4 regions of the Rhodoferax sp. WC2427 genome follow, and region 1 is predicted to be linked to each of the others. Evidence: predicted binding sites of a transcription regulator. Region 1 holds the regulator's gene; each other region holds the start of a gene.
What was found. Region 1 encodes sigma-54, which starts transcription at its own class of promoters, with help from an activator protein. Its sites were predicted from a motif close to TGGCANGNAANCTGCTTT; they were not measured.
Positions count from the first base shown of each region.

Region 2: AB3G31_RS10830 (GTP cyclohydrolase II) is a predicted target of sigma-54. The motif match lies at 2,323-2,340, and genes of this name have one in related genera.
Region 3: AB3G31_RS00050 (ethanolamine ammonia-lyase subunit EutB) is a predicted target of sigma-54. The motif match lies at 2,227-2,244, and genes of this name have one in related genera.
Region 4: AB3G31_RS08965 (CmpA/NrtA family ABC transporter substrate-binding protein) is a predicted target of sigma-54. The motif match lies at 2,670-2,687, and genes of this name have one in related genera.

Region 1 covers NZ_CP162006.1:4,320,139-4,325,380, reverse strand. Annotated here, with positions in the region: gene AB3G31_RS20145 (SPOR domain-containing protein) at 1-419, shown strand, start outside; gene AB3G31_RS20140 (thiol:disulfide interchange protein DsbA/DsbL) at 502-1,155, shown strand; gene lptA (lipopolysaccharide transport periplasmic protein LptA) at 1,255-1,875, shown strand; gene lptB (LPS export ABC transporter ATP-binding protein) at 1,881-2,636, shown strand; gene AB3G31_RS20125 (RNA polymerase factor sigma-54) at 2,644-4,221, shown strand; gene AB3G31_RS20120 (class I SAM-dependent RNA methyltransferase) at 4,347-5,242, shown strand, end outside.
Region 2 covers NZ_CP162006.1:2,279,488-2,284,729, reverse strand. Annotated here, with positions in the region: gene AB3G31_RS10840 (helicase HerA-like C-terminal domain-containing protein) at 1-1,021, shown strand, start outside; gene AB3G31_RS10835 (glycerophosphodiester phosphodiesterase) at 1,052-2,146, opposite strand; gene AB3G31_RS10830 (GTP cyclohydrolase II) at 2,403-3,677, shown strand; gene AB3G31_RS10825 (URC4/urg3 family protein) at 3,674-4,951, shown strand; gene upp (uracil phosphoribosyltransferase) at 4,971-5,242, shown strand, end outside.
Region 3 covers NZ_CP162006.1:9,919-15,160, forward strand. Annotated here, with positions in the region: gene AB3G31_RS00035 (MFS transporter) at 1-49, opposite strand, end outside; gene AB3G31_RS00040 (ATP-binding protein) at 390-1,544, shown strand; gene AB3G31_RS00045 (PolC-type DNA polymerase III) at 1,541-2,149, shown strand; gene AB3G31_RS00050 (ethanolamine ammonia-lyase subunit EutB) at 2,301-3,692, shown strand; gene eutC (ethanolamine ammonia-lyase subunit EutC) at 3,703-4,500, shown strand; gene AB3G31_RS00060 (hypothetical protein) at 4,619-4,813, shown strand; gene AB3G31_RS00065 (hypothetical protein) at 4,850-5,242, shown strand, end outside.
Region 4 covers NZ_CP162006.1:1,895,024-1,900,265, reverse strand. Annotated here, with positions in the region: gene AB3G31_RS08975 (ANTAR domain-containing response regulator) at 1-182, shown strand, start outside; gene AB3G31_RS08970 (putative bifunctional diguanylate cyclase/phosphodiesterase) at 384-2,549, shown strand; gene AB3G31_RS08965 (CmpA/NrtA family ABC transporter substrate-binding protein) at 2,868-4,112, shown strand; gene ntrB (nitrate ABC transporter permease) at 4,181-5,113, shown strand; gene AB3G31_RS08955 (ABC transporter ATP-binding protein) at 5,110-5,242, shown strand, end outside.

The DNA of each region.
Region 1 (5,242 bases):
CGCCCGCCGTGGTGCCAGCGGCCCCGGCGGCGTCGGTGGCGGCCAAGCCGGTGGCCAAGCCCGAGCCCAAACCCGCCACCAGTGCGCCGGCCACCAGCGCCGACCCGCTGGGCGATCTGGCCAAGGCCAAAGCCAAGGCGGCACCGAGCACCGCCGCACCCGCCCTGGCCCCGACCGCCGAGCCGTTCGAGTATTTCGTGCAGGCTGGGGCTTTCCGCACCACCGAAGACGCCGAAGCCCAGCGCGCCAAGCTGGCCATGATGGGCATGGAAGCCAAGGTTACCGAGCGCGAGCAGTCAGGCCGCACCGTCTACCGCGTGCGCATGGGCCCCTTTGCCAAGCGCGAAGATGCCGAGCGCGCCAAAGACAAGCTGGAAAGTGCCGGTGGCGACACCACCCTGGTCCGCGTACAGCGGTAGTCCGGCGTTGTATTTACCGTGGGCATCCGGGCTGAACTTTTTCAACCCAGCCCCGTCTGACCCCCACAAGGAGTGATTAGCAATGAAACGTCGTGAGTTTTCCCTGACCTCTGCCAGCGTTCTGGCGGGCTCGGCCCTGGTTCTGTCCCCTGTCGGTAGCGCCCACGCGCAGGGCAAGCCGCCTGTGGCTGGCACCGATTACCTGGTGCTGGACAAACCCGTGCCCACCGAAGCCCCGGCGGGCAAGGTCGAGGTGATCGAGTTCTTCTGGTACGCCTGCCCGCATTGCTTTGCCTTTGAGCCCGCGCTGACCGCCTGGCTCAAGAAGCTGCCCAAGAATGTGGCTTTCCGCCGCGTGCCGGTGGTGTTCCAGGACAGTTTCGTGCCGCCGCAGAAGCTGTACTACACGCTGGAGGCCATGGGCCAGTTGGAGGCGGTGCACGAAAAGGTGTTCAACGCCATCCATGTCGAGCGCCAAAAGCTGGACAAGGACAACCTGGTGATCGAATGGGCCGCCAAGCAGGGCCTGGACAAAGCCAAGTTTGTGGAAACCTACAACTCGTTCTCGGTGGCCACCAAGGTGCGCAAGGCCGCGCAACTGCAAGAGGCCTACAAAGTCGCCGGTGTGCCCGCCATGGGTGTGGCCGGACGCTTCTACACCGACGGCACGCAAGCCCAGTCGATGGAGCGTGGCCTGACGGTGGTGGATTACCTGGTGTCGCAGCAAAAAACCTGACCGGTCGCCCGCGTACCGCACCTATGAGCCCGCTTTTGCGGGCTTTTTTCTGGGCTACCCGAATCGACCGGTACAATCATCTGCAAGATTCGTGCCTCTATGAAAAACGCCTACCACACCTTCCTACTCTTGTTGCTGTGCACTTGTGCGGGCAGCGCTGCCTGGGCTGAAAAAGCCGACCGCCTCAAGCCCATGAACGTCGAGTCCGATGCCATGCGCTACGACGACCTGAAGCAAACCAACGTGTTTACGGGGCGCGTGGTCATGACCAAGGGGACTATCGTCATCCGTGGAGCCCGTGTAGATGTGCGCCAGGACGCCGAGGGCAACCAGTTTGGCGTGGTCACCGCCGAGCCCGGCAAGCTGGCCTACTTCAAGCAAAAGCGCGACGGCGTCGACGAATACATCGAGGGCGAAGGCGAAACCATCGAATACAGCAGCAAGCTCGACAACGTGCGTTTCATCAAGCGCGCCGTGATGCGCCGCCTGCTGGGCAGCAAGGTCAATGACGAAGTGACCGGTGGTGTCATCGTCTACGACAACACCACCGATGTCTTCACGGTGGACAACGGCACGCCCGCGAACAACCCCGGTGGCCAGAACGGTCGGGTCCGCGCCATGTTGACTCCCAAGGTGGTGGCCCCGGTGGCCTCTGCGCCAGCGGGCTCCGCCAGCCCCGCGCTGCGACCCAGCACCACGTTGGAGGGCGCGCAAAAGTGAAGGCCGTGGCAGAGGTTGTAGACAGTCGCCTGGAGGCCCGCCATTTGCAAAAGGCCTATGGCAGCCGCAAGGTCGTGAAGGACGTGACCCTGGCGGTCAAAAAAGGCGAAGTGGTGGGCCTGCTCGGCCCCAATGGCGCGGGCAAGACCACCTCGTTCTACATGATCGTGGGCCTGGTACGGGCCGATGGCGGCAGTATCTCCATCGACGGCCAGCCGGTCGAGCACATGCCAATCCACCGTCGGTCGCGCCTCGGCCTGAGCTATTTGCCGCAAGAGGCCTCGATTTTTCGCAAGCTCACGGTGGAAGAAAACGTGCGTGCCGTGCTGGAGTTGCAGCATGGCGAGGACGGTAAATCGCTGACCAAGGAGGCGATCGAACAGCGCCTGACCGCCTTGCTCGAAGACCTGCGGGTGGAACACCTGCGCCAGTCCAGCGCCCTGGCCCTGTCGGGTGGCGAGCGCCGCCGGGTGGAGATCGCCCGCGCCTTGGCCACCCAGCCGCGTTTCATCCTGCTCGACGAGCCGTTTGCCGGTATCGACCCGATTGCGGTGATCGAGATCCAGCGCATCATCGGCTTCTTGAAGTCGCGCGGCATCGGCGTGCTGATCACCGACCACAACGTGCGCGAGACCCTGGGTATTTGCGACCACGCCTACATCATCAGCGACGGCCATGTGCTGGCCGAAGGTACGCCGTCCGAGATCGTGGACAACGCCGATGTGCGTCGGGTCTACCTCGGCGAGCACTTCCGCATGTGATTGCACGATGAAGCAAGGCCTTTCCCTACGCGTTTCCCAGCACCTGGCGCTCACGCCCCAGTTGCAGCAGTCCATCCGCCTGTTGCAGCTCTCCACCCTGGAGCTGAGCCAGGAAGTGGACCAGATGCTGGACGACAACCCGTTTCTGGAACGCAACCTGGACGACGCACCCCGCGAAGAGTTTGGCCTGGCCCAGGCCGACACGCCCGTGAGCGCAGGCGACCGCGAAACCGAATCTGCTCCTACTTCTGTAGCTGAATACACAAGCGAGACCAGCACCGAGGGCTCAAATGACTCAGAGTCGCCGCTGACCGGTGGGGACGACACCAGCTGGGATGGCGACGGCACCTCCGAGATGAAGCCCGACGACAGCGAGTGGGGCGGCGACGCACCCGCCCGCCAGAACAACCTGGGCGAAGACGGCGAGGCCGATGCCACCGAGCTGGCCCGCAACCAGGAATCGCTGACCAGCTTTTTGCACCGCCAGGCACTGGCGCTGCGCCTGGGTGAGGTAGACCAGGCGGCGCTGCGCTTCCTGATCGAGTCCCTGAACGACGACGGCTACCTCGAAGACGACCTGGCCAGCCTGGCCCAGGGCCTGGCGGGCGACGACCTGGAGGCCCAGGAAGAGCTGGTGCACCGCTTCACCGTCGCCTTGGGCCTGCTGCAAAGCCTGGAGCCCGCTGGCGTGGGTGCGACCCATCTGGGCGAATGCCTGGTGTTGCAGCTCAAGGCGTTGCAATCCACCATGGGCAACGACCCGGTGCGCAAGATCGCACTGCGCATCTGCCGCCAGCCCATGGACCTGCTGGCCCGGCGCGACGTGAAGCGCCTGGCCCAGCTCTGCCACGCCACCGATGCCGACATCAAACTGGCCATTGCGCTGATCGCCCGGCTGGAGCCCAAGCCTGGCCGCCGCTTTGTGGATGTGGAGCGCAACATCGTGGTGCCCGACGTGATCGTGGCCAAAGTGGGGCGGGGTGCCAACGCCAAGTTCCGGGTGGTGCTGAACCCCGAGGTCATGCCGCGCCTGCGCGTGCACGACATCTACGCCAACGCCCTGCGCCAGCACAAGGGTGGCGGCAAGGACTCTTCGAACAACGCCGCCCTGCAGCAGCGCTTGCAGGAAGCCCGTTGGTTCATCAAGAACATCCAGCAGCGCTTCGACACCATCTTGCGGGTCAGTAACGCCATCGTGGAGCGGCAAAAAAGCTTCTTCAGCCACGGCGCGCTGGCCATGCGCCCCTTGGTGCTGCGCGAGATTGCCGACGAACTGGGCCTGCACGAGTCCACCATCAGCCGCGTCACCACGGCCAAGTACATGGCTACGCCCTACGGCACCTTCGAGCTGAAATACTTCTTCGGCTCATCCCTGGGCACCGAGACGGGCGGCAATGCCTCCAGCACGGCGGTGCGCGCGCTCATCAAGCAGTTCGTTGCCTCCGAAGACCTGAAAAAGCCGCTCAGCGACAGCCAACTGTCGGATATGCTGAAAGAGCAGGGCATCGAATGCGCCCGCCGCACGGTAGCCAAGTACCGCGAAGCCTTGCGGATCGCGCCGACGAATCTGCGCAAGGCGCTGTAGCGGACTCCTGACCAGTCCCTGCGTGTGCGGGTCCTGCCCGGGGGACTGGCAGGCCAAGATGCCCCTATGGGATACTCCACGCCTCCCAGCGGACCCGCTCCGCGCCCCACTTTGGCACCGACTCCATGAACCAACTCCAATTATTTTTACCCTGCGCCGCTGGCGTGGAAGAGCTGCTGGCCGAAGAGGTGCACGCGATTACCGGGCTGCAGGGCGAGGATTTGCGCTCGCACCGGGGCGGGGTGCTGGTGCGCTCGTCGTGGCGCGATGCGATGCGGCTCAATTTGCACAGCCGCCTGGCGCAGCGGGTGCTGATCGAGCTGTCCAGCACGCCCTACCGCAACGAGCAAGACCTGTACGAGGCCGCGAGCAACGTGGCCTGGGAGATCTGGTTTACGCCCAAGCAGAGCTTCAAGATCGAAGTCACCGCGCAACACAGCCCGCTGACCTCGCTGAACTTCGCCGCCCTGAAGGTGAAAGACGCGGTGGCCGACCGTTTCCGCTTCAAGACTGGCGTGCGCCCCGATGTGAACGTGCAGTGGCCCGACGCGCGCATCTACCTGCACCTGACCACCGAGCACGCCACCATCTACATCGACACGTCGGGTGACGCGCTGTTCAAGCGCGGCTGGCGTGAAGACAAGGGCGATGCTCCGCTGAAGGAAACCCTGGCCGCCGCCATGATTGCCGCCAGCGGCTGGGACGGCACCACGCCCTTCTACGACCCCTGCTGCGGCAGCGGCACCATCGCCATCGAGGCTGCGCAGATTGCCTGCAACATCGCCCCGGGCAGCCTGCGCCGCTTTGGCTTCGAGAAGCTGCTGCCGTTCCAGCCCCATGTGTGGTCGGCCATCCAGGACCAGGCCGCCGAGGCCGAGCACGAGCCGCAGGCCCCCATTTTTGGCAGCGATGTGGCTTTCCGGATGGTCGATTTCGCCACCCGCAATGCCGAGCGCGCCGGGGTCACGGGCGTGGTCGAGTTCCGCGGTGGCGATGCCTTGCAGCGCATGCCGCCCGCGCC
Region 2 (5,242 bases), 2.0 Mb from region 1:
CCAGTACGGCAATGTGTCCGCCGCCAGCGTGGGCGCCATCCAGCGCGGCTTGCTGCAGATCGAGTCACAGGGCGGCGACAAGTTCTTTGGCGAGCCCATGCTCAACATCAGCGACTTCATGCAGACCGTGGACGGCAAGGGTGTGGTCAACATCCTCACCGCCGACAAGCTGATGAACTCGCCGCGACTGTACGCGACCTTTTTGCTGTGGATGCTGTCTGAGCTGTTTGAGCAGCTGCCCGAAATCGGTGACCCCGAACAGCCCAAACTGGTGTTCTTTTTCGACGAAGCACATCTACTGTTTAACGAAGCGCCCAAAGCCCTGGTGGAACGCATCGAGCTGGTGGTGCGCCTGGTGCGCTCCAAAGGCGTGGGCGTGTACTTTGTGACGCAAAACCCGCTGGACATCCCCGATTCAGTGCTGGCCCAGCTGGGCAACCGCGTGCAGCACGCCCTGCGCGCCTTCACCCCGCGCGACCAGAAAGCCGTCAAGGCCACGGCGCAGACCATGCGCCAAAAGCCGGGCCTGGACATCGAAGCCGCCATCACCGAGCTGGCCGTGGGCGAGGCGCTGGTAAGCCTGCTGGATGCCAAGGGCCGCCCCAGCATCACCGAGCGCGTGTTCGTGCTGCCGCCGGGCAGCCAGCTCGGCCCCATTACGCCGGAGCAACGCCAGGCGCTGATCCAGACCTCGCTGGTGGCTGGCGTGTACGAAAAGCTGGTAGACCGCGAATCGGCCTATGAAAAGCTCAAGGGCCGCACGGAAACCACTGCGGCCAATGCCTCGGTGCCTGTCCAGCCGCCCAGCCTGCCCGGTATGGCACCGCCCGCTGCGGCCGCGGGCGGCGGCCTGATGGGTGGTTTGAACGACATCCTGTTCGGCACCACCGGCCCGCGCGGCGGCAAGCACGACGGCCTGGCCCAGACCATGATGAAGTCTGCGGTACGCACCATGGGCACCAAGGTCGGGCAAGAAATCTTGCGCGGCGTGCTCGGCGGCATCTTCGGCGGCAAACGCTGAAGGCAGGGGCTTTCAGCCCCGCCGCTCCCGTTACTTCTTCACAAAGGTGCGGATCGCTTCCTTGCCAACGGCGGAGTCATCGGTAAAGAAGCCGTCGATGCCCGCCTGCAAAAAGGTCTGGATTTCGGTGACGCTGTCGCCGCGCACCGTCGGGTCGGACGTCGGGGCCTTCTTCAGGCTGGTGGGCAAAAAGTTGTTTTCAGGCCGCAGCGTATAGATGTGCACCGCCAGACCCGCCGCCTTGGCGTTGGCGACCAGCGCCGTGGGCGTACCCAGGTTGCCGCTGACCAGTGGAATCACCATGTCTTTGCTCGGTCCGATGGCGTTGGCGTAGCTGGCCACTTCCTTCAGCCCGGCGGGGGTGACCAGGTCGGCATAGCTGCGGGTCTCGCTGGCCCCAGCCGCCACAAAGTCATATGGGCGACCGCTGGACGACAGCAGTTGCACGGTGCGCGCCGTGGTCAAGGTGCGGATTTCTTTCAGGTTGGCCACCTCGAACGACTGGATGAACACCGGTGCGGCTTTCGAGTTCCAGCCATTGGCCGCCAGGGTGTCCACCAGGCGCTTCTCCAGCGGCAAACCAATCGACTTGAAGTAGGTGGGGTGCTTGGTTTCGGGGTAGATGCCGATGGTGCGGCCTTTTTCTGCCGACTTGGCCTTGGCCAGGTCAATCACCTCCTGGAAGGTGGGCACCTGGAACTGGCCGTTGTAGGCCACGTTGGCCGGGCGGATGGCCGGGATGCGCTCGCGGGCGCGCAGAGTTTTCAGTTCGGCCAGCGTCAGGTCTTCGGTAAACCAGCCGGTGATCGCGGTGCCGTCAATGGTTTTGGTGGCCTTGCGGGAAGCGAACTCGGGGCGGTCCACGATGTCGGTGGTGGCCTCCCGCACGCTGCCGTCGGCGTTCAGGATGGCAATCGCGTTCTCGTGGCGGGCCACCAGCACGCCGTCCTTGGTGCTGACCAGATCGGGCTCGATGATGTTGGCACCGTCTTCGATGGCCTGGGTGTAGGAGGCGATCGTGTGCTCCGGGCGCAATGCGGGCGCACCCCGGTGGCCGATCAAGGTCGGCACCGGCGGCCAGGTAGCGGGCGCGTCATCGCTGCCACCGCAGGCTGTCAGCGCCATGCCAGAGACAAGGCCTGCAAGGGCACAATGGATAAGGGATTTGGTTTTCAAGGTGGCCTTTTTTGCCCATGTGCGGGCTGTGCATTGCGGGATATCCGCTGCGTTTTTGCCAATGTAGGGCAGCTGAATGAAGGTTTTTTGACACCCGCCCCGCAAGCGGCAGTTTGGCAGCGGTTCGGCATGCAAAATGCATAGCGTGCACCGAAATTGTTACGCTATTTGATAAGTCAATCGATACGCCATTTGAGGACTCTTTATGCCCGCTGACACCGCCACCGGCTCGATGGCTCCCGCGCAAACCAGCCACATCCGCCTCACCTCGCACGCCAGCGGCTACGGCGCACTGCCCATCCGCTGGGCGGCCGCTACCGCCGCCGAACGCGGCCCGGTGGTGGGCACCACCACCAAACGCAGCCACCGCAACGTCATCGGCACGCACAGCGGCAGTTACAGCATTTACCGCGCGCTTGCAGTTGCCTCGGGCGGCCTGTCGCCGCAGCACAAGGCCGACCTGACCAACACCATGCCCACCGACATCATCGGCCCCTACCCGCAATGGAGCGAGCCGGGCCGCATCGTGGCCATGGACCCCTGGGGCGCCACGGTAGCCGACGTGTTTGCATCAGAACTGGCCGAGGGCTACGACATCCGCCCTACCATCGCCGTCACCCAGGCCCATGTGATCCTGCCCGAAGTCATCGAAGCGCTGCAGTCGGGCCGTCTGAAGGCCGACGGCAAATTCCTCACCGCCAGCGGCGCGGCCATGGTCACCAAGGTGGCGGTAGAACCCGTGTGGTACCTGCCCGAAGTGGCCAAGCGCTTTGGCTGCACCGAGGCCGAACTGCGCCGCATCCTGTTCGAGGAAACCGGCGGCATGTACCCCGAACTGGTGACCCGCAGCGACCTGGAAGTGTTTTTGCCGCCCATCGGCGGCCTGACGGCCTACATCTTCGGCAACCCGCGCGACCTGGCGAATCCCGAGGTGGAGCTCACGGCGCGCGTGCACGACGAGTGCAACGGCTCGGACGTATTTGGCTCCGACATCTGCACCTGCCGCCCCTACCTCACGCACGCCATCGAAGAATGCATCCAGGGCGCGCAGCGCGGCGGCGTGGGCCTGGTGAGTTACTTCCGCAAGGAAGGCCGGGCTCTGGGCGAAGTCACCAAATTTCTGGTCTACAACGCCCGCAAGCGCCAGGTGGGGGGCGACACCGCCGACCAGTATTTCAACCGCACCGAATGCGTGGCGGGCGTGCAGGACATGCGCTTCCAGGAACTCATGCCCGACGTGCTGAACTGGCTGGGCATCCGCAAGATCCACCGCCTGGTGTCGATGAGCAATATGAAATACGACGCCATCACCCGCGCCGGTATCGAGGTGGTGCAGCGGGTGAATATCCCCGAGCACATGATCCCCGCCGATGCCCAAGTGGAAATGGACGCGAAAATGGCCGCGGGCTACTTCACGCCCGGTGCCGTACCGGATGCCGAAGAACTCAAAAAGGCCAAGGGCCGTGGATTGACTGAATGACTACAACTTTAATAGCTGCTCACGCTGATGCAGTAAGCGCTGGAGCCCTATTACGCTCTACAAACACCATCCGTGCGCGGGCCCAGGGCCTGCTGGCGCGCGCCCGTGCGGGCGATTCACAGTATTTCACCGTGGTGGATGCCGCACTGGCCCCCACCGCGCAACTGGTGGCCGAGGTCACCCGCACAAATTACCCCAGCCTGCAGATCCCGTACCACAGCCGCTGGCGGCATTTTGAGGCGGGCGGCGTAAAGCGCGTGGACCAGATGACCGAAGAGCTGGGCAAGGTCTCGGTGGCCAAACGGGCCCGCGCGCAGATCGACCTGGCCATCGTCAGCGTGCTGCTGGATGCAGGCGCGGGCCCCGACTGGAGCTACACCGACCCGCGCACGGGCCAAAAGCTCAGCCGCTCCGAAGGCCTGGGCGTGGCCAGCTTCAACGCCTTCACCAAAGGCCTGTTTTCCAGCAAACCCACCCAGCCCTGCCAGGCCGACGCGCTGGGCCTGCAGTCCCTCACCTCGCGCCAGTTGGGCGATGCCTTCCAGGTCGGCGTGGAAAACCCGCTGGTCGGGCTGGAAGGCCGCGCCACCCTGTTGCGCCGCCTGGGCGAGGTAGTTGCAGCCCAGCCCGAAGTGTTTGGCGGTGCGGGTGGACTGTGCCGTCCGGGCCGCTTGTTTGACCACTTGGTGCCTACCGACACCGACGAGCCCACGGTGGCGGCGCACGACATTCTTGGCGCACTGCTTGCCACGCTGTCGCCTATCTGGCCTGCACAAAATGCTATCAAAACTGACGATGGGGCCGAGATTGCGCTCGGTGACTGCTGGCAGCACAGCGCCGTGCCCGGCGAAGGTGCATCTGCAGGCTGGATGCCCTTCCACAAGCTGTCGCAGTGGCTCACCTACTCGCTGCTGGAGCCGCTGGAATGGGCCGATGTGACCGTGACCGGGCTGGACGCACTGACCGGTCTGCCCGAATACCGCAACGGCGGCCTGTTGCTCGACAGCGGCGTGCTGGTATTGAAAGACCCGGCCCTGGCCACCCAGGCGCACACCGCAGGCGACGAATGCATCGTCGAATGGCGCGCTTTGACGGTGGCCCTGCTGGACGAACTGGCCCCGCTGGTGCGCGCCGAGCTAGGCCTTACCGCCGCGCAAATGCCGCTGGCCTGCGTGTTGGAGGGCGGCACATGGGCCGCAGGCCGCGTGCTGGCCCAGCGCTTGCGGGGCGGTACACCACCCCTGAACATCGCCAGCGATGGCACCGTTTTCTAACCCATTGAAGAAGCACACCATGAGCAACGTCCACCTGATCAACCACCCGCTGGTGCAACACAAGCTGACGCTGATGCGCCGCAAGGATGCCAGCACCAACACCTTCCGCCGCCTGCTCAACGAGCTGAGTTCGCTGATGGCCTACGAGGTCACGCGCGACATGCCGATGCAAGACGTGGAGATCGAAACCCCGCTGGAGACCATGACCGCCCGGGTGATCGACGGCAAGAAGCTGGTGTTTGTGTCCATCCTGCGCGCGGGCAACGGCATTCTGGAGGGCATGCTCAGCGT
Region 3 (5,242 bases), 470 kb from region 1:
CGGTGTTGGCGATGGCCGTATCCAGCGCGCCCAGCGACACCCCCAGCATGATGGCCGCCAGGGCCAGCCACTCGCGGGTGTGGAAGCCGGTATCGGCAGGGGCAGAGGGCGGGGTGAGGGAGGCGGCAGAAGTCATGTCGGGCATGCGAAAAATGTAGCCGCTCTGGGCGCTGGCATGCATTTACACGCCAAATAGACCTCCTGCGCTTATGGAATCAGCGCAAGCAGCTCTGAAAACAATAGCACTTGCAAGATACCGCTTTGCCAACTATACCTATTGAAAATCCCATACGCCGTGGGGCATTTACGTGCAGATAAAAAATAAGCGCTGGAATATCCTTTACTAGGCAGCGTAATTCCCACCCGTTTGTCTCTAAAATCTCTCCTCCATGATCGCCCGCACCGACCTCCAAAACCGCCTCCACCAGCTGCTGCAAACCTTCCGCGCCGTGGAATTGGTGGGGCCGCGGCAGGTAGGCAAAACCACGCTGGCGCGCGAATTCGTGGCCCCCGACTCGCCCAACTACTTCGACCTGGAGAGCGCAGCTGCGCGCCGCCGCCTGGCCGAACCCATGGCCGCGCTGGCGCCATTGAACGGCCTGGTGGTGATCGACGAAGTGCAGCACATGCCCGCACTGTGCGAGGTGCTGCGCGTGCTGATCGACCGGCCCACGCACATCCAGCGCAAGGGCCAGTACCTGCTGCTGGGCAGCGCCACGCCCCGCGCCATGCACCAGAGCGAGTCGCTGCTGGGCCGGGCGGTGACGCTGGAGGTGACGGGCTTCAACCTGAACGAGGTGGGTGCAGAAACAGACGCCGTGCACCGCCTGTGGCTGCGCGGTGGCTTCCCCGAGGCGTATCTGGAGCCTGACGATGCCGTCAGCAGCACCTGGCGGGAGGCAGCCATGCAGCGGTTTTTGTACAGCGACCTGCCGCAGCTGGGCATGAACGTGCCCGCGCCCACCATGCTGCGCTTTTGGCAGATGGCCGCCCACACCCACGGCCAGACCTGGAACGCCGCCCCGCTGGCGCGCTCGCTGGGCACCAGCGAAACCACAGTGCGCCGCTACCTGGACCACCTGACGCAAACCTTCATGGTGCGCCAGTTGCCGCCGTGGTTCGAAGACCTGGGCAAGCGCCAGGTGAAGGCGCCCAAGATGTACCTGCGCGACTCCGGCCTGCTGCACGCACTGCTGGGCGTGCACACCCTGGCGCAGCTGCTGGCGCACCCGCTGTGCGGCGCCAGCTGGACCGGCTTTGCGCTGGAGCAGGTGCTGCGCATCGCCAAGCCCGACAGCGCCTGGACCTGGTCCACCCACGCCGGTGCCCGGCTGGACCTGCTGATGCTCAAAGGCAGCCAGCGCATTGGCGTGGAGTTCCAGCGCGCCGACGCACCCAAGGTCACGCCGTCCATGCGCATCGCCCAGCGCGATTTGAAGCTGGACGCGCTGTACGTGGTCTACCCCGGTGCGCACCGGTTCGCGCTGGAGGGCGGCGTGCAGGCGGTGCCGCTGTGGGCCTTGCTGCCGGGAGATGTGCCATGACCCGTTTGGCGGTAATCGACTTTGAAACCACCGGCATCTCCCCCGGCCAGGGCGACCGCGCCACCGAGGTGGCCATCGTCATCGTGGAGCACGGCCAGGTGGTCGACCGCTTCCAGAGCCTGATGAACGCCGGGGTGCGCATCCCCAGCTTCATCACCCAGCTCACCGGCATCACCAACGCCATGCTGGCCAACGCGCCCAGTGCCGCCCAGGCCATGCTGGAGGCCAGCCGCTTTGTGGGCGACCTGCCGCTGGTGGCACACAACGCGGCGTTTGACCGCAAGTTCTGGCAGGCCGAGCTGGCCCGCATCGACGCGCCTGCCGCCCAGCCCTTCGTCTGCACCCTGCTGCTGTCGCGCCGCCTGTACCCCCAGGCACCGAACCACAAACTGGGCACCCTGGTGGACTACCACCGCCTGCCGCGCACTGGCCAGGCCCACCGGGCGCTGGCCGATGCCGAAATGGCCGCCCACCTGCTGGGCCAGATCCAGCACGACCTGCGCCAGCGCTGGGGCGTGGCCACGCCGCACAGCCAGATGCTGATGGCGGTGCAGCGCTGCGCCAAGGCGGCGGTGGGCAAGCTGCTGGCCCAACATAAAAATTAAGCACCAAATCGGCCTCTAGCGCTTATTTCATCAGCGTAAGCAGCTCCTTATTTTGTAGTGAAAGACATCGGACCGATTGGCATCAAAGTTGCACGACTTTTGAAGTGCACGGCCCGCGTGCACCAAAGCTGTTCCACCTGCCGAGGTCCGCATGCCCCAGTTTGTCCATACGGTCGGTGTCCATACCTACCGGTTCCGCGATCTCCGTGACCTGCTCGCCAAGGCCACACCCCTGCGCTCGGGCGACGTGCTCGCGGGCGTGGCGGCGGGCAATGCGCAAGAGCGGGTGGCGGCGCAAATGGCCTTGGCCGATCTGCCGCTGGCCACCTTCTTGAGCCTGCAGGTGGTGCCCTACGAGAGCGACGAAGTCACCCGCCTGGTCATCGACAGCCATGATGCCGCCGCCTTCGCCCCCATCCGCCACCTGACCGTGGGCGACTTCCGCAACTGGCTGCTGAGCGACGCGGTGGACAGCGCCACGCTGGCCGTGGTGGCCCCCGGCATCACGCCCGAAATGGCCGCCGCGGTGAGCAAGATCATGCGCAACCAGGACTTGATTCTGGTGGCCAAAAAGTGCCGCGTCATCACCGCGTTTCGCAGCACCATCGGCCTGGAGCAGCGCCTGTCCACCCGGCTGCAGCCGAATCACCCTACCGACGACACCAGCGGCATCGCCGCCAGCGTGCTCGACGGCCTGCTGTACGGCAGCGGCGACGCGGTGATCGGCATCAACCCCGCCACCGACAACGTGCCCCAGGTCATCAAGATCGTGACCATGCTGGACGCCATCATCCAGCGCTACGAGATCCCCACCCAAAGCTGCGTGCTGACCCACGTGACCAACACCCTGCAGGCCATCGAGCGCGGCGCACCAGTGGACCTGGTGTTCCAGTCCATCGCAGGCACCGAGGCGGCCAACCGCAGCTTTGGCATTGACTTGGCGCTGCTGGCCGAGGCGCGCAGCGCCGCCCTGTCGCTCAACCGCGGCACCGTGGGCGACAACGTGATGTACTTTGAAACCGGCCAGGGCAGCGCCCTGTCGGCCAACGCCCACCATGGCATGGACCAGCAGACCTGCGAGGCGCGCGCCTACGCCGTGGCCCGCGCCTTTCAGCCGCTGCTGGTCAACACCGTGGTCGGCTTCATCGGGCCCGAGTACCTGTTTGACGGCAAGCAGATCATCCGCGCCGGGCTGGAAGACCACTTCTGCGCCAAGCTGCTGGGCCTGCCCATGGGCTGCGACGTTTGCTACACCAACCACGCCGAGGCCGACCAGAACGACATGGACGTGCTGCTCACGCTGCTGGGCGCGGCGGGCTGCAACTTTGTGATGGGCATCCCCGGCTCGGACGACATCATGCTGAACTACCAGACCACCTCGTTCCACGACGCGCTGTACGTGCGCCGCCTGCTGGGCCTGCGCCCCGCGCCCGAGTTCGAGGCCTGGCTGCACCGCATGCAGATTTTTGAAGGTGACGGTGTGGCCCAGCTCGGCGCGGCCCTGCCCGAACCATTTGCCCACGCCCTGTTGGCGATGGGCTAAGGAGCTCCCCATGAACGTGATTTCCAACCCCTGGCAGGCCCTGCGCAGCCTGACGGCCGCCCGCATCGCGCTGGGCCGCAGCGGCATCAGCCTGCCCACCGCGCCGCAACTCGACTTCCAGCTCGACCACGCCCGGGCCCGCGATGCCGTGCACCTTCCCCTGGACACCGCCAGCCTGGTGCAGGCCCTGGGCGCCGTGTTGCCCGGCCACCCCGAGGCCCTGCCCCTGGCCAGCGCCGCCCCCGACCGCAGCACCTACCTGCAGCGCCCCGACCTGGGCCGCCGCCTGAATACCGCCTCGCACGACACGCTGGCCGGGCAGTACCACCCCGTGTGCCCCTACGACCTGGCCCTGGTGGTGGTGGACGGCCTGTCGGCCCTGGCCATTGCCCAGAACGCCGCCCCCTTCATACACGCCCTGCTGCAGCGCCTGGAGCCGGAAGACTGGTCCCTGGCCCCCACCACCATCGTCACCCAGGGCCGCGTCGCCGTGGGCGACGAGGTAGGCCACCTGCTGGGGGCCAAAGCCGTGGTGGTGCTGGTGGGTGAGCGCCCCGGCCTGAGCGCGCCCGACAGCATGGGCCTGTACCTCACCTGGGCCCCGCAGGTGGGCCTGACCGATGCCGCCCGCAACTGCATCTCCAACGTGCGGCCCGAAGGCCTGTCGTACTTCGACGCGGCCTACAAGCTCCACATGCTGCTGCGCGAATCCCGCAAACGGCAGCTGTCGGGGGTCGACTTGAAGGACGAGACGGTGGAGGTGCTGGACGAGGGCGCGGCGATGGGGCGGCGGTTTTTGCTGGCGTGAGGAACCGCTGTAGATCGGCAAGAATGCTATATTTTGAGCATGCATTGGCGCATCCAACACCACGATGAAAAGTTGCAAGAAGAGGCCCTCGCACGCATGCGCATGAAGGAGTGGCAAGATGCTGACACCTAAGCCATTGCGTACCCAGGCATTTGCCTGTGCCGCGGTCAAAACTGAATTGGATCTATTGAGCGACGGCTACGCGCTTTTGGATGAATTCATGAAAGCCAGGGCCGCCCAAGACCTCACCCAAGCCCAGGTGGCACAGAAAAGCGGTACCAGCAACCGCGCTGCGTACACGCCTATCGCCTGACGTTAAAGCCGTACAACCACACGCTAGAGGGACTTCATGGAAAAACGCAAAGTCTTTATGAGCGTTGGCAGCAACGGTACGCCGCAGCAGGTGGCCGCTACCGACCAGATTTTTTCAGTCGTGCAGGCATCTGGGCTGTCGCCTCGGCAGATGGAGAAGAACGAGTGGACGGCAGAGCAGCCTCTGCGCGGGATTCGCAAAGTGATTGAGGAATGTCAAGGCGCAGTCGTCGTAGCGTTTACACGATATGACTTTCCGAGTGGCACCGAGTACCAAAAAAATGGCGTGCAAGCCCCGCTATTGAATGCGCGCTTCCCCACGGTGTGGAACCAGATTGAAGCGGCACTGGCGTATGGGCGTGACCTGCCTCTCCTGGTGGTATGCGAGCATGGCCTGCGCGACGACGGACTGCTGGAGGGGCGCTACGAC
Region 4 (5,242 bases), 2.4 Mb from region 1:
GCCACAAGACCGAGCTGCTCAACCGCAAGGTGATCGACCGCGCCAAGGGCCTGCTGATGCAGCGCCAGGGCCTGACCGAGCAAGAGGCCTACGAGCGCCTGCGCAAAGCCGCCATGGACAAGAGCCTGAAACTGGTGGATGTGGCCCAGCGCATCCTCGACGTGGCCGACCTGCTGGGCTGAATGTGCCCTCCATCTTGATGGCGCACACAAACGGTGCACAATTTTGTTCCCAATGCGGTTTTAAAATAAAATAGCAGGCTTGTGCCCTGTCTGATTGCACAAGCAGCTATTTATTCCATAGCAAGAATGCAGCACCCAAGGTGGAGATGCCCATTCTTGCCCTCCCCCTCCTGTCCCACACTGCCCTTGCCGCCCTCCTCCGTGGAAACCGCTCTCACTCCCGCTGCCCGCTCCCACCATTCCAGCCCGCTGCTGGCGCGGTCGATGAACCTGCACAAGGTGCTCGACACCCTGGTCAACAACCTGGAAGGCATGGCCTACCGCTGCCTGCCCGACGTGCACTGGACCATGCGCTTCGTCAGCCAGGGCTGCTACAAGCTCACCGGCTACCACGCGCTGGAGCTGATCGACAACCAGACCGTGTCGTGGGAGCGCGTCACCCACCCGAACGACCGCATCCGGGTGCGGGGCGAAATACTGGCCGCCGCCGCCGCCGAGCAGCGCTTCACCGTGCACTACGCCATCCAGACCCGCAGCGGTGCCATCCGCCGCGTCAAGGAGCAAGGTGTGATGGTGATCGACGAGGGCGAGCAGCAGGTGCTGGAGGGCTTTATCGAAGACGTGACCGAGGGCTTTGTGACCCTGGAGGCACTGGCCCATGCCGAAGCCCGGTACCGGCAAATCTTTGAGCATGCGCGCGACGGCATCTTCCAGACCTCGCAAGAAGGCCGCTACCTGTCGGCCAACCCGGCGCTGGCCCGGCTCTATGGCTACCCTACCGCCGAGGAATTGATCACCGACCTGTCCGACATCGACCGCCGCCTGTACGTGCAGCCGCAGCGGCGCGAGCGCTTCCAGAAGCTGATGGCGGCGCACGGCGAGGTGCGCAACTTCGAGTCCGAGGTCTACCGGCGCGACGGCAGCACCATCTGGATCTCGGAAAACGCCCACAGCGTGCGCGATGCCCAGGGCGGCTTCATCTGCTTTGAAGGCACGGTGCAAGACATCACCGAGCGCCGCAGCCAGCGCGAACAGCTGGAGCGCCAGGCCAACTACGACAGCCTGACCGGCCTGGCCAACCGCAACCTGCTGCGCGACCGCATCGGCCCGGCCATTGCCCACGCCGAGCGCATGGGCCACTTTCTGGCCGTGGTGTTCATCGACCTGGACCACTTCAAGCTGATCAACGACAGCCTGGGCCACGACGCGGGCGACCAGCTGCTGGTCGAAATTGCCCAGCGCATGCGCAACTGCGTGCGCGCCACCGACACCGTGTCGCGCCACAGCGGCGACGAGTTTGTGCTGCTGCTCAACGAGCACTTTCGCGCCCACAGTGTTATCTCGCACCTGCAGCGCGTGCTCAAAGAGATCAACCAGCCGGTCATTCTGCTGGGGCGCGAGTTCCAGGTGGGTGCCAGCATGGGCGTGGCGCTGTACCCGCAAGACGGCGAGGACGCGCAGAGCCTGCTCAAGCACGCGGATGTGGCCATGTACGCCGCCAAGGAGCGGGGCCGCAACAACTTCCAGTTCTTCACCCCCGAGCTGAACAAGGTGGCCGACGAGCGGCTGGCACTGGCCACGGCCATGCGCGCCGGGCTGGAGCACAGCGAATTCACCGTGGCCTACCAACCCAAGGTCGACCAGCACCGGCGCATCGTCGGCGTGGAGGCCCTGGCCCGCTGGCACAGCGTGCAAATCGGCACCGTGGGGCCTGACCGCTTCATCCCGATTGCCGAAGACACCGGCCTGATTGGCGAGCTGACCGAGCGCATCCTGCGCCAGGCCTTTGCCGATGCCGCACTGTGGCACGGACCACAAGGCGCGCACCTGGTGATTGCCGTCAACCTGTCGGCCCGGCTGTTTCTGGCCGACGACCTGGTGCTGCGCGTGGCCGCCCTGGTGCGCGACAGCGGACTGCCGCCCGAGCGGGTCGAGCTGGAGATCACCGAAGGCGTGTTCCTGGACGACAGCGCGCGCGCCATCAGCGTGCTCAATGCCTTCAAGGCGCAGGGCTTTCGGGTGGCGATGGACGACTTTGGCACCGGCTATTCCAGCCTGTCGTACCTGCGGCACCTGCCGCTGGACACGGTGAAGATCGACCGCTCCCTGGTCACCGACATCGAGTCCGACGACGACGTGGCCATGATCGCCCGCGCCATGGTCGGCCTGTGCCAGAACCTGCGCAAAACCGTGGTCGCCGAGGGCGTGGAAAACCAGGCCCAGTTCGACCTGCTGCGCAGCCAGGGCTGTGACGAATTCCAGGGCTACCTGCTGGCCAAGCCGATGGACAACGCCGCCTTTTGCCAGCTGCTGGCGCAAGACGGTGGCTTCATCCGCGCACCGGCCGCGCCCAAGCCCAGCCGCTGAAATGGTGCACCGCACAAGAACAGTGCGAAACCTCTGCTTACAAGCCAAATAGGCCGCCAGCGCTTATTCCATCAGCGTGAGAAGCTATCAACAACATAGCAATTGAATGCCCATCACCCCTGGCACGGTGCTTGCATAACTAAACCAAGACCACCGATGGTCCCATGGCAGCGAGCACCCAATGGCGGGTGCGAAGCGCCACGTATTCGGACAAAGGCGTCCCCACCCGTTAGAGGCTGCAACCTGCAGCGCGCTGCGCGGTGAGGACGCCTTTTTTCGTTCTGGAACCAACTTAGTTTCAATTTTGGGAGCCGCTAGATGACCGACCTTTTGAAGACCAAACTCAGCCGCCGCTCGGTGCTGCAAACCGCCGCCGTGGGTGCCGTGGGTGTCAGCCCCGCCCTGCGCGCCCTGGTATACGCCGCCGGGTCCGACAAACCGGAGAAAGAAGAAGTCAAGATCGGCTTCATCCCCCTGACCGACTGTGCCAGCGTGGTGATGGCCTCGGTGCTGGGCATCGACAAGAAATACGGCGTGAAGATCATCCCCAGCAAGGAATCCAGCTGGGCCAGCGTGCGCGACAAGCTGGTCAACGGCGAGCTCGACTTTGCCCACGCCCTGTACGGCCTGGTCTACGGCGTGCACCTGGGTGAAAGCGGCCCCAAGAAAGACATGGCCGTGCTGATGACCCTGAACAACAACGGCCAGGCCATCACCCTGTCCAAAAAACTGGCCGACAAGGGCGCGGTCGATGGCCCCGGCCTGGCCAAGCTGATGGCTGCCGAAAAGCGCGAATACACCTTTGCCCAGACCTTCCCCACCGGCACCCACGCCATGTGGCTGTACTACTGGATGGCCGCCAACGGCATCAACCCGCTGTCTGACGCCAAGGTCATCACCGTGCCGCCACCGCAAATGGTGGCCAACATGCGCGTGGGCAACATGGACGGCTACTGCGTGGGCGAGCCCTGGAACCACCGCGCCATCATCGACGGCATCGGTATCACCGCCGCCACCACGCAAGACATCTGGAAGGACCACCCCGAAAAGGTGCTGGGCACCACCGCCGAGTTCGTCAAGAAGAACCCCAACACCGCCCGCGCCGTCACCGCCGCCATCCTGGAAGCCAGCCGCTGGATCGATGCCGGCCTGGCCAACAAGAACAAGATGGCCGAGACCATCGCCGACAAGAGCTACGTGAACACCAGCGTGGACGCCATCAACCAGCGCATTCTGGGCCGCTACCAGAACGGCCTCGGCAAGACCTGGGACGACCCGAACTACATGAAGTTCTACAACGAAGGCGCGGTCAACTTCCCCTACCTCAGCGACGGCATGTGGTTCCTGACCCAGCACAAGCGCTGGGGCTTGCTCAAGGACCACCCCGACTACCTGGCCGTGGCCAAACAGATCAACCAGATCGACATCTACAAGCAGGCCGCCGCCGCCAGCAACACGCCGGTGCCCAAGAGCGACATGCGCAGCAGCAAGCTGATGGACGGTGTGGTGTGGGACGGCAAGGACCCTAAAAAGTACGCTGACAGCTTCAAGGTCCACGCCTGAGGCCACGTTGAATCAGCCCTCTCCCGCCCACCCGGCGGGAGCCCTTTTCCCCCACGAAGGAGAAAACCATGGTCAGTGCCGTATTCCATTCCCCGCGCGATGCATCGTTTGATGCCGCCGACAGCCCATCCGCTCCCAAAATGCTAGCTGCTACCGCCCAAGAAACAAGCGCTAGCGCCCTGAAAGACGTAAAAATGGCCACACCCAAGATGCCTTTCGACTGGCGCGGCTTCTGGCGCCAGGTGGTGCCGCCCATCCTGGGCCTTGGCCTGCTGATCGGCATCTGGGCGATTGTGTCCATCACCACCGCCAGCAACATCCCCTCGCCATACGAGACCTTCCAGCAGGCCGTGGTGCTGTTCAGCGACCCGTTCTACCGCAAGGGCCCGAACGACCAGGGCGTGGGCTGGAACGTGCTGGCCTCGCTAGAGCGGGTGGCGCTGGGCTTTGGCCTGGCGGCGCTGGTGGGCATTCCGGCGGGCTTTGCGATTGGCCGGTTCGAGTTCATGGGCCGCATGTTCAACCCGCTGATCAGCCTGCTGCGCCCGGTGTCGCCACTGGCCTGGCTGCCGATTGGTTTGATGGTGTTCAAGGGTGCCAACCCTGCGGCCATCTGGACCATCTTCATCTGCTCGATCTGGCCCATGGTCATCAACACCGCGGTGGGCGTACAGCGCGTGCCGCAGGACTACATGAACGTGGCCCGCGTGCTGAACCTCTCCGAATGGAAGATCGTCACCAAGATCCTGTTCCCCGCCGTGCTGCCCTACATGCTGACCGGCGTGCGCCTGGCCGTGGGCACCGCCTGGCTGGTGATCGTGGCCGCCGAGATGCTGACCGGCGGCGTGGGCATCGGCTTCTGGGTGTGGGACGAGTGGAACAACCTGAACGTCAAGAACATCATCATCGCCATCTTCGTGATCGGCATCGTCGGCCTGCTGCTGGAATACGCGCTGATCAAACTCGCTACCGCATTTACTTTTGAAGAGGTGAAGTCATGAGCTCGCTGAATACCAAGTACATCGAAATCCAGGGCGTGGAACAGACCTTCAAGACCGCCAAGGGCATCTTCCCCGCCCTGCGCGACGTGAACCTGACCATTGCCAAGGGCGAGTTCGTGGCCCTGATCG